Regions from separate parts of the Gordonia aquimaris genome, predicted to be linked through region 1. Evidence: riboswitches for the same ligand, from Rfam matches in the RefSeq annotation. Region 1 holds a riboswitch; the other holds the start of a gene.
What was found. A riboswitch is a leader RNA that binds a small molecule or an ion and turns the genes downstream of it on or off. The one in region 1 is predicted to bind glycine.
Positions count from the first base shown of each region.

Region 2: it holds a riboswitch for glycine, as region 1 does, so the genes downstream of both, gcvP (aminomethyl-transferring glycine dehydrogenase) here and glyA (serine hydroxymethyltransferase) in region 1, are expected to answer to the same signal.

Region 1 covers NZ_JAPKFM010000021.1:44,889-49,308, forward strand. The annotation lists gene OSB52_RS17945 (L-serine ammonia-lyase) at 1-1,089, opposite strand, end outside; gene glyA (serine hydroxymethyltransferase) at 1,086-2,486, opposite strand; glycine riboswitch at 2,531-2,626, opposite strand; glycine riboswitch at 2,627-2,720, opposite strand; gene OSB52_RS17955 (aromatic ring-hydroxylating oxygenase subunit alpha) at 2,955-4,268, shown strand; gene OSB52_RS17960 (FAD-binding oxidoreductase) at 4,278-4,420, shown strand, end outside.
Region 2 covers NZ_JAPKFM010000007.1:112,651-117,070, forward strand. The annotation lists gene gcvP (aminomethyl-transferring glycine dehydrogenase) at 1-2,081, opposite strand, end outside; glycine riboswitch at 2,235-2,335, opposite strand; gene OSB52_RS09420 (VOC family protein) at 2,487-2,852, shown strand; gene OSB52_RS09425 (MerR family transcriptional regulator) at 2,934-3,599, opposite strand; gene OSB52_RS09430 (bifunctional nuclease family protein) at 3,893-4,399, opposite strand.

The DNA of each region.
Region 1 (4,420 bases):
TGTGCCACCGAGGATCTCGGCCAGTCCGCCGGCAGCCATCGCAGCCGCCGAACCCACTTCGCCCTGACACCCGACGTCGGCACCGGAAATGGAGGCACCGGACTTGATCAGACCGCCGATCACCCCCGCGGTCAGCAGGAAACGCACCGTCACGTCGTCGGGATCGGCACGACCCGCCGGCGTGTAGCGCCGGGCGTAATGCATGACCGCCGGCACGATCCCGGCGGCGCCGTTGGTGGGTGCGGTCACCACCCGCCCGCCGGCGGCGTTCTCCTCGTTGACGGCCAGCGCCACCAGGTTGACCCAGTCCTCGGCGTAGGTCATCGATCGCAGCGGGTCCTCGAGCATCAACTCGTCGCGCCACTGTTTCGCGCGCCGACGGACCCGGAGACCACCAGGTAGTTCGCCGTCGGTGGTGACCCCGCGCCGCACGCACTGGTCCATCACCGTCCAGATGTGCAGCAGTCCGTCGCGGACGTCGTCGGTCGACCGGGTGACGGTCTCATTGCGCTGGGCGACCTCGGCGATCGACCATCCGCGCTCGGCGCAGACCGCGAGCAGTTCGCCCGCCGAACCGTACGGGTGCGGCACGTCGCCCGTCGCAGTGGCATCGTCCGGTTCGCCGTCGACGACCACGAATCCGCCACCGACGGAGTAGTAGCACTCGTCGGCCAGACATCTCCCGTCGCGCCCCAGCGCTCGGAACTCCACCGCATTGGGATGTCGGGGCAGTACCCGACCGGGATGCAGCCGGATGTCGCGTTCGGTGTAGGCGAAGTCGACGAACCCGCCGAGACGGATTCGGCCGGTGCGATCTATCGCCTCGAGCCGCTCCGACTTGGTGTCGGCGGTGATGGTCTCCGGCCGGTGTGCTTCGAGACCGAGCAGGATCGCGCTCAACGTGCCGTGACCGGCGCCGGTGGCCGCCAGCGAGCCGAACAGCTCCACCTCGAGTCGGTCCACCTCGAGCAGATCCCCGGCTGCGGCGAGGCCGCCGACGAACCGCTGCGCCGCCCGCATCGGGCCGACGGTGTGTGAACTCGACGGTCCGACACCGATCGAGAAGAGATCGAACACGCTGACGGTCATCGTGCCGCCCCCGCTGTCACGTAGCTGGTCACTGCCGCGTAGCTGGTCGCCGCCTCGGATGTCCCGGGCATCTCGAGGCGTCCCGGCACCATCTCCACGTAGAGGGGATGTGCCTCGGCCAGGGCTCGGACCCGGTCAGTCAGGCCCGACACGTCGGCGTCGGCGGCGTCGATCAGCACGCGCGCGATGATCTCGGCGGCGGCCGCGAAGGCGTCCCGGTCGAACCCCCGGGCGGCGAGCGCCGGAGTGCCGATACGAAGCCCCGAGGTGACCATGGGCGGACGTGGGTCGCGCGGTACCGCGTTGCGGTTCACCGTGATCCCCACCTGCGCCAGGAGATCTTCGGCCTGCCGGCCGTCGAGGGGCGAGTCGCGCAGATCGACGAGCACCAGATGGACGTCGGTGCCGCCGGTCACCACGGAGATCCCGGCGGCGGCCGCGTCGGCGCGTCCGAGTCGCTCGGCGATGAGCTGCGCACCGACCAGACACCGCTGCTGGCGCTCGGCGAACTCCGCGGTCGCGGCCATCCGGAATGCGGTGGCCTTGGCGGCGATGACGTGCTCGAGCGGACCGCCCTGCTGGCCGGGGAACACCGCGCTGTCGATCTTCTTCGCCAGTGCCGCATCGTTGGTCAGAATGACCCCGCCACGCGGTCCGCCGAGCGTCTTGTGGGTCGTGGAGGTGACCACGTGTGCATGCGGTATCGGCGACGGATGCAGACCCGCCGCAACCAGACCCGCGACATGGGCCATGTCGACCATCAGGTAGGCGCCCACCTCGTCGGCGATCTGCCGGAAGCGCGCGAAATCGAGGTGGCGGGGGTGAGCCGACCAGCCCGCGACGATCACCGCCGGCCGATGCTCACGCGCGAGTTCGGCCACCTCGGCCATGTCGATCCGATGTGTGTCCTGCGACACCCCATAGGACGCGACGTCGTAGAGCCGGCCGGAGAAGTTGATCCGCATGCCGTGGGTGAGATGTCCGCCGTCGGCGAGCGACAAGCCCAGGAGTTTGTCGCCCGGATTCATCAGGGCGTGCATCACCGCGGCGTTCGCCTGCGCCCCGGAATGGGGTTGCACATTGACGAAGGCCGCGCCGAACAGGGCCTTGAGCCGCTCCATGGCGAGGTGTTCGATCCGATCGACGTGCTCGCAGCCGCCGTAATAGCGGCGTCCGGGGTAGCCCTCCGCGTACTTGTTGGTCAGCACGCTGCCCTGCGCCTGCATGACGGCCAGTGGGGCGTGATTTTCCGAGGCGATCATCTCCAGCCCGGCGCGCTGCCGGCCGAGCTCGGCCGCGATGAGGGCATCGATCTCGGGATCGAAGTCGGCGAGCGGTTCGGACAGCAGCGCCGAGGACAGGTCGGTGGGGCGCGGATTCGAGTGGAAAGCAGACATATGCGTGCTCCGATTGTCGCCGGACGGGCGAGTGCCGGTCCGATCCTCCCTGCTCTGTCCGTTCACCTGAGAGTTTGCGCCACCAGCGGTGGCCACCTTCGGTCAATCCGGCATCGTCGTCGGATTCGTCTCCAGAGTTGCCTCGGCGTGCGGTACCTGGGCCTGAGAGATTCCCGGGAGGTGGTTGCTCCTTCGGCGTCGCGGTGTCCCGCGATGATCTCCCGCACACGTCTGCGGCTGAAGAAAACAGTGGCATGTACGGCTTGACAGCGCAAGAGCTGGAACGCACACTTGTTGCATAGGATGCGCATCGTTGCGTATCACGCAACATTTGAACATTCTCCTCGATCACCACCCCGATCAGAGCCCACTGTCGGCCGGAACCCATTCCTGCCCTCAGTGATCTTGTGCTGCAACCCATCTCCGATCCTCCACCTCAGGACCTGTGCAGAGAGGCATCCACCGCTGATGACCGCACCATTCGTTGCGCGTACCGCCACCAGCGCCCCGGCACCCGGCACCCACGCCCTGCTCACCGAACGCGTGCACGGCGAGAGCCTCGCCGCGCCCTTCTATGTGAGCGACGACTTCTTCGATCTCGATCTCGACGAGATCTTCTCCAAGTCTTGGCTTTTCGTCGCAACAGAGGCCGAGATCAGCGAGCCCGGCGACTACGTGACCATCGCCTTCGGCTCACGGTCGGTGATCGTCGCGCGCGATGACCACGGCCGAGTCCGAGCCCATCACAATGTGTGCCGTCACCGCGGCGCGCGTCTGCTCACCGAACCGAACGGCTCCACCGGCACCATCGTGTGCAGCTATCACTCCTGGACCTATGGCATGGACGGCCGCCTCGAGTTCGCCGACGCGCAGGCGCCCGGCTTCGACAAGTCCTGCTACTCGCTGCGTTCGGTCCACGTCCGCACGATCGCCGGACTCGTGTTCATCTGCCTCGCCGACGAACCTCCCAACGACATCGACGAGGTGGCCGGCATCGTCGAGCCGTACCTGGCACCGCACCGCCTCGCCGAAGCGAAGGTGGCCAAACAAACCGACCTCGTCGAGAACGGCAACTGGAAACTCGCCATGGAGAACAACCGCGAGTGCTACCACTGCGGCGGACATCCCGAACTGCTCAACGTGTTCTTCCCCACCTGGGGCTACAGCAGCACCGACGCCATCCCCAGCCGGCTCGCACCGGTCTTCGATCGCTACCGGCGGGCCACCGCGGCGCAGATCGAGATCTGGGATCGGCGGGGTCTCCCCTACCCCCGCATCGAGCAACTCGACACCCGCCCAACGGGTTTCCACATCGAGCGAGAAGCTCTCGATCTCGCCGGCGAGTCCTTCACCCTGGACGGCACCGCCGCCTGCGGCCGGCTGTTGACCGACATCCCCGAAGCGCAGCTCGGCCGGCTCTCCATGCACCTGCAACCCAACATGTGGCTGCACGTGACGAGCGATCACGCACTGCTGTTCTCGGTGATCCCCGTCGCCGCGGACAAGACACTGGTCCGCACCACCTGGCTGGTCCATCGCGACGCCGAGGAGGGCGTCGACTATGACCTCGACCATCTCACCGGCATGTGGGAGACCACCAACCGGCAGGACGCCGACCTCGTCGCACTCGCACATCAGGGCATCAGCAGTCCCGCCTACGTTCCCGGTCCCTACGGCCCGTCGGAGTTCCAGGTGGAGGCATTCATCAACTGGTACGTCACCACCCTGCGCGATCGTCTGGGCGTGCCGAGCTCCCACGTCACCGACGCCGCGAGTGCGTGACCGATCATCATGGCCGACGACATCTTCCTGCAGTGCGTGTCCCGGGCGGAGACCACCCGCGACATGACCACGTTCAGCTTCCGCATCGCCGGCGGTGCACCGGAGTTCTCCACCGGGCCCGAAGCCTCCGACGACTCACACACCTTCGCATT
Region 2 (4,420 bases), on a different contig from region 1:
ACGTCGCCGCCGAATCGTCCTGGACGGGCCACACCCACCAGGGCGTTCAGATTCGCACCGTCCACATACACCTGGCCGCCCGCATCGTGCACGGCCGCACAGATCTCCTCGATGTCGTGCTCGAAGACGCCATGGGTCGATGGGTAGGTGATCATGATGGCGGCCAGCGCATCCCGGTGTTTGTCGATTTTGGCGCGCAGATCGTCGACGTCGACGTCGCCGTTCTCTCGGCAACCGACCACCACCACGCGCAGCCCGGCCATGACCGCCGATGCGGCGTTGGTGCCGTGCGCGCTCGATGGGATCAGGCACACGTCGCGGCCGGTGTCACCGCGCCCGAGATGGTATCGGCGGATCGCCAGCAACCCGGCGAACTCGCCCTGCGAGCCCGCGTTGGGCTGCACGCTCACCCGGTCATAGCCGGTGACGGCGACCAGCCAGTCCTCCAGGGTGGAGATCACCTCGCGGATGCCGACCGTGTCGGCCGCCGGGGCAAACGGGTGCAGGCGCGCGAAGCCGGGCCAGGTGATCGGTTCCATCTCCGCGGTGGCATTGAGCTTCATGGTGCACGAACCCAGTGGGATCATGCTGCGATCGAGCGCGATGTCCTTGTCGGAGAGCGCACGCAGATAGCGCAGCATCGCCGTTTCGGTGCGGTACCTGTTGAACGCCGGATGCGTCAGGAATTCGGTGTCACGGGTCTCGATCGGCTGCGAAAATGCATGTCGGCGAACTCCTTCGGCGCTGAACGCACGCAGCACCACAGCGAGATCGGCTGCGGTGGTGGTCTCGTCGCACGCGATACCCACGGTGTCGCCGTCGATCCGCCGCAGGTTCACGTTCTCGCGCTTGGCATGTGCGATCACGCTGTCGGCCTGCCCGGGTGCGCGAACCACGATCGTGTCGAAGAACGACGAGTGGGCGATGGAAAACCCCGCAACGGTGAGACTGTCGGCCAGGAACACCGCATGTTCGTGGACGCGACGAGCGATCGCCCGCAATCCGTCGGCCCCGTGATAGGACGCGTACATCGCGGCCACCACCGCCAGGAGCACCTGCGCGGTGCAGATGTTGCTGGTCGCCTTCTCACGCCGGATGTGTTGTTCCCGGGTCTGCAACGACAGGCGGTAAGCGAGATTGCCGTCGGCATCCTTCGAAACACCCACCAGACGGCCGGGCAGTTGACGCGCATGCGTCGAACGCACACACAGGTAGCCGGCGTGCGGTCCACCGAATCCCATCGGCACGCCGAAGCGCTGGGTGGTGCCGAAGCAGACATCCGCGCCCAACTCACCCGGTGGCGTGATCAGGGTCGCTGCCAGCAAGTCGGCCCCCACCGCGACCAGAGCCCCGCGCGCATGCGCGGCGTCGATGACGGGGCCGACATCCAGGATGCGGCCCGACGCCCCGGGTGCCTGCATGATCACACCGAAGAAGTCTCCCTCGGGCAGACCGCAGTCCGGCATCGCGGGATGCAGCGAGGCCTCGACGACCTCGATCCCGAGCGGTTGAGCGCGGGTGTCGATCACGGCGCGCGTCTGTGGGAAGAGGTCGGCATCGACCACCAACCGTGGTGATCGGGACTTGCCTGCACGTCTCAGCAACGTCATCGCCTCGGCCGCAGCGGTCGCCTCGTCGAGCATCGATGCGTTGGCGACCTCCATCCCGGTCAGATCCGCGACCATGGTCTGGAAGTTGAGCAACGCTTCGAGCCGACCCTGGCTGATCTCGGGCTGATAGGGCGTATAGGCGGTGTACCACGCAGGGTTCTCCAGCACGTTGCGCAGGATCACCGGCGGGGTATGGGTGTCGTGGTAGCCCAGCCCGATCATGGAGCGGGCGACGGTGTTGCGGTCCGCGAGGTGGGCGAGTTGTTCGTGCACGTCGTGCTCGCTGACCGCGGGCGGCAACGACTGCAGACCGTTGGAGTCCGGCTCATCGGCGATGACCGCCGGGACCACCCGGGCGGCGAGTTCATCGAGAGACGAGATGCCGATCGCGGCGAGGATACGTTCGGTCTCGGTGGCATTCGGGCCGACGTGGCGATCGACGAAGGCGGCAGAGACGGGCGTGGCGGGCATGACAGGTCAACCTCTCGGCGGTCTGCGGCCCTCCCCCTCTGTCATGCCTGTCGATCCGCGAACGGACAGCTGGGCGCCTGAGAGATTCGGCCGGTAGTCGACCTTTCACCGTGGGCGGAGCCGGGTTGCCCCGACTCACTTTCCAGAGACGCCGTCAACATCACGGTCCTGGGTGCCTGAGAGTTTGACGAGGAGGTGTTGCTCCTTCGGCGGCCTCCGCCCATGTGGCGGTGACTCTCTCCCGAGACGCAGCGGCGCGACCTCAGTATACGTGGGCATGACCACGGCGCAGGTCGCCCGTCTCCGGCGACGACGCGATCCGGCCCGACAAAACCTGACAGTCGATGTCGTGATTCGCTGATCTACTGGCGTGGCGTCATCACCCACGACCCGAGGAGCGCCCTGATGCCCGCACCGAACCTGTTTCTGATCTACGTCCGCGACGCTGAGGCCGCAACCACGTTCTACTGCGAATTGTTCGATGTACAGCCGAAATTCGTGAGTCCTCGCTATGTCGCCTTCGAGGTCGCACCCGGGGTTCTGTTCGCCCTGTGGACCGGTCGTAGTGACCACGCGGTTCCTGCCACCCCGCGCACGTGCGAGGTCGGGCTGATGATTCCCGGCGCGGCGTCCGCGATCGACGCGATCCATGCGCGGTGGGCGGCGGCAGGTGTCCGAGTGGTGCAGGAGCCTTATGACGACGTCTTCGGCCGAACATTCGTGGCCGCCGATCCGGACGGCAACCTCATCCGGGTTTCGCCGATGGATTGACGCTGCGCCACACTGCGCCGATCGGTCCGGCAGGAGTGCATGGGCCGCTGATGCCTCGGCACCCTGACCGGCCCGAGGGCTCTAGCCGGTCCGACGGGTCCGATTCTTGCGCCGCGCGGCCAGTTCGTCTTCTGGCGCGGTCTCGGTGACACCGCCATCGGCCCGCTCGCCGGGGAAGTCGGCGATGGTTCCGGTCAGTTCACGCATGGCACCGCTGACAGCGATCCCGAAGACGCCCTGGCCACCTTGCAGTAAGTCGACGACCTCTTCCGCCGAGGTGCACTCATAGACCGTGGTGCCGTCGGAGAACAGGGTGATGCGGGCCAGATCCTCCACCCCACGCTGACGTAGGTGGTCGACCGCGACCCGGATGTTCTGGAGCGAGATCCCGGTGTCGAGCAATCGCTTCACGATCTTGAGGACCAAGATGTCCTTGAACGAGTACAGACGCTGGCTGCCCGACCCTGCCGCGCCGCGAATGGACGGCACCACCAGCGACGTGCGGGCCCAGTAGTCGAGCTGCCGATAGGTGATTCCGGCGATCTGGCACGCACTGGGCACGCGATAGCCCACCAGCTCGTCCGGCACGGTGTCGTTGGGAAAGATGCCGGGCGCGATGTCATCGAGACTGCCCTGCGTGGCGGCACCCGAGTTCGACGCCCCGGTGCGGTCGCTGTCGACCTCGCCGTCGGCCGCGGTCACCTCGGTCGGTGACGGCATTTCGTCGTCGAACGGCTGATCGCCCACTGCAGACTCCCTCGCAACGCCAGGATCGACTCGACAGACACGTCAGCTCGAGGTTTCCCTCGAGACTGCTACAACAGTACGCGCCTGACAGACGATCATCCTTCGTCCCCGCTCAATTCGGGCGACGTGTCGACGGTATGCGGCCCGCGAGGGCGGAATCAACGCGACTCGCCCTGTAACCTCAACCTCTACTTGAGATCGAGCAAACAGTGACCCGGCGGTGTCCGTTCCGTGATCTGGGTCGTTCGCCCCTGTTCTCGGCAACCGATCCAGCGTTGGGCGCCATCAACGCGCTACGCCCCGCCGCTCGCCTTGAAGTCGTCCGGCGAGACGTTGTCGAGGAATTCCTTGAACTTCTCGACCTCGTCCTCTTTGGCCTCCGCGGGAGCGTCCTCGTCGCCGTTCTCGTCGGGGATGAGCAGTCCCGCCTCGGTCAGTACGTCTTCGTCGGCGACGATCGGCACTCCCGCCCTCATGGCGACCGCGATCGAATCCGACGGGCGCGCGGAGACCCGCAATTCGTCGGCAAAGACCATCTCCGCGTAGAAGGTGCCCTCTTGCATGTCGACGATGCGGACCTCGCGCAGCGTCTTGCCGAAGTCGTTGATCAAGTTGACGATCAGATCATGGGTGAGCGGACGTGGCGGCTCGATACCCTTCTGCTGCAAGGCGATCGATGCGGCCTCGCTCTGTCCGATCCAGATCGGCAGATACCGTTCACCCTCCACCTCACGCAGGAGCAGCACCGGCTGGCTCTGCGGCGGCTCGACCCGAATGCCCACGACTCGCATTTCGCCCATCTCGCACCCGCTTCCTCATGA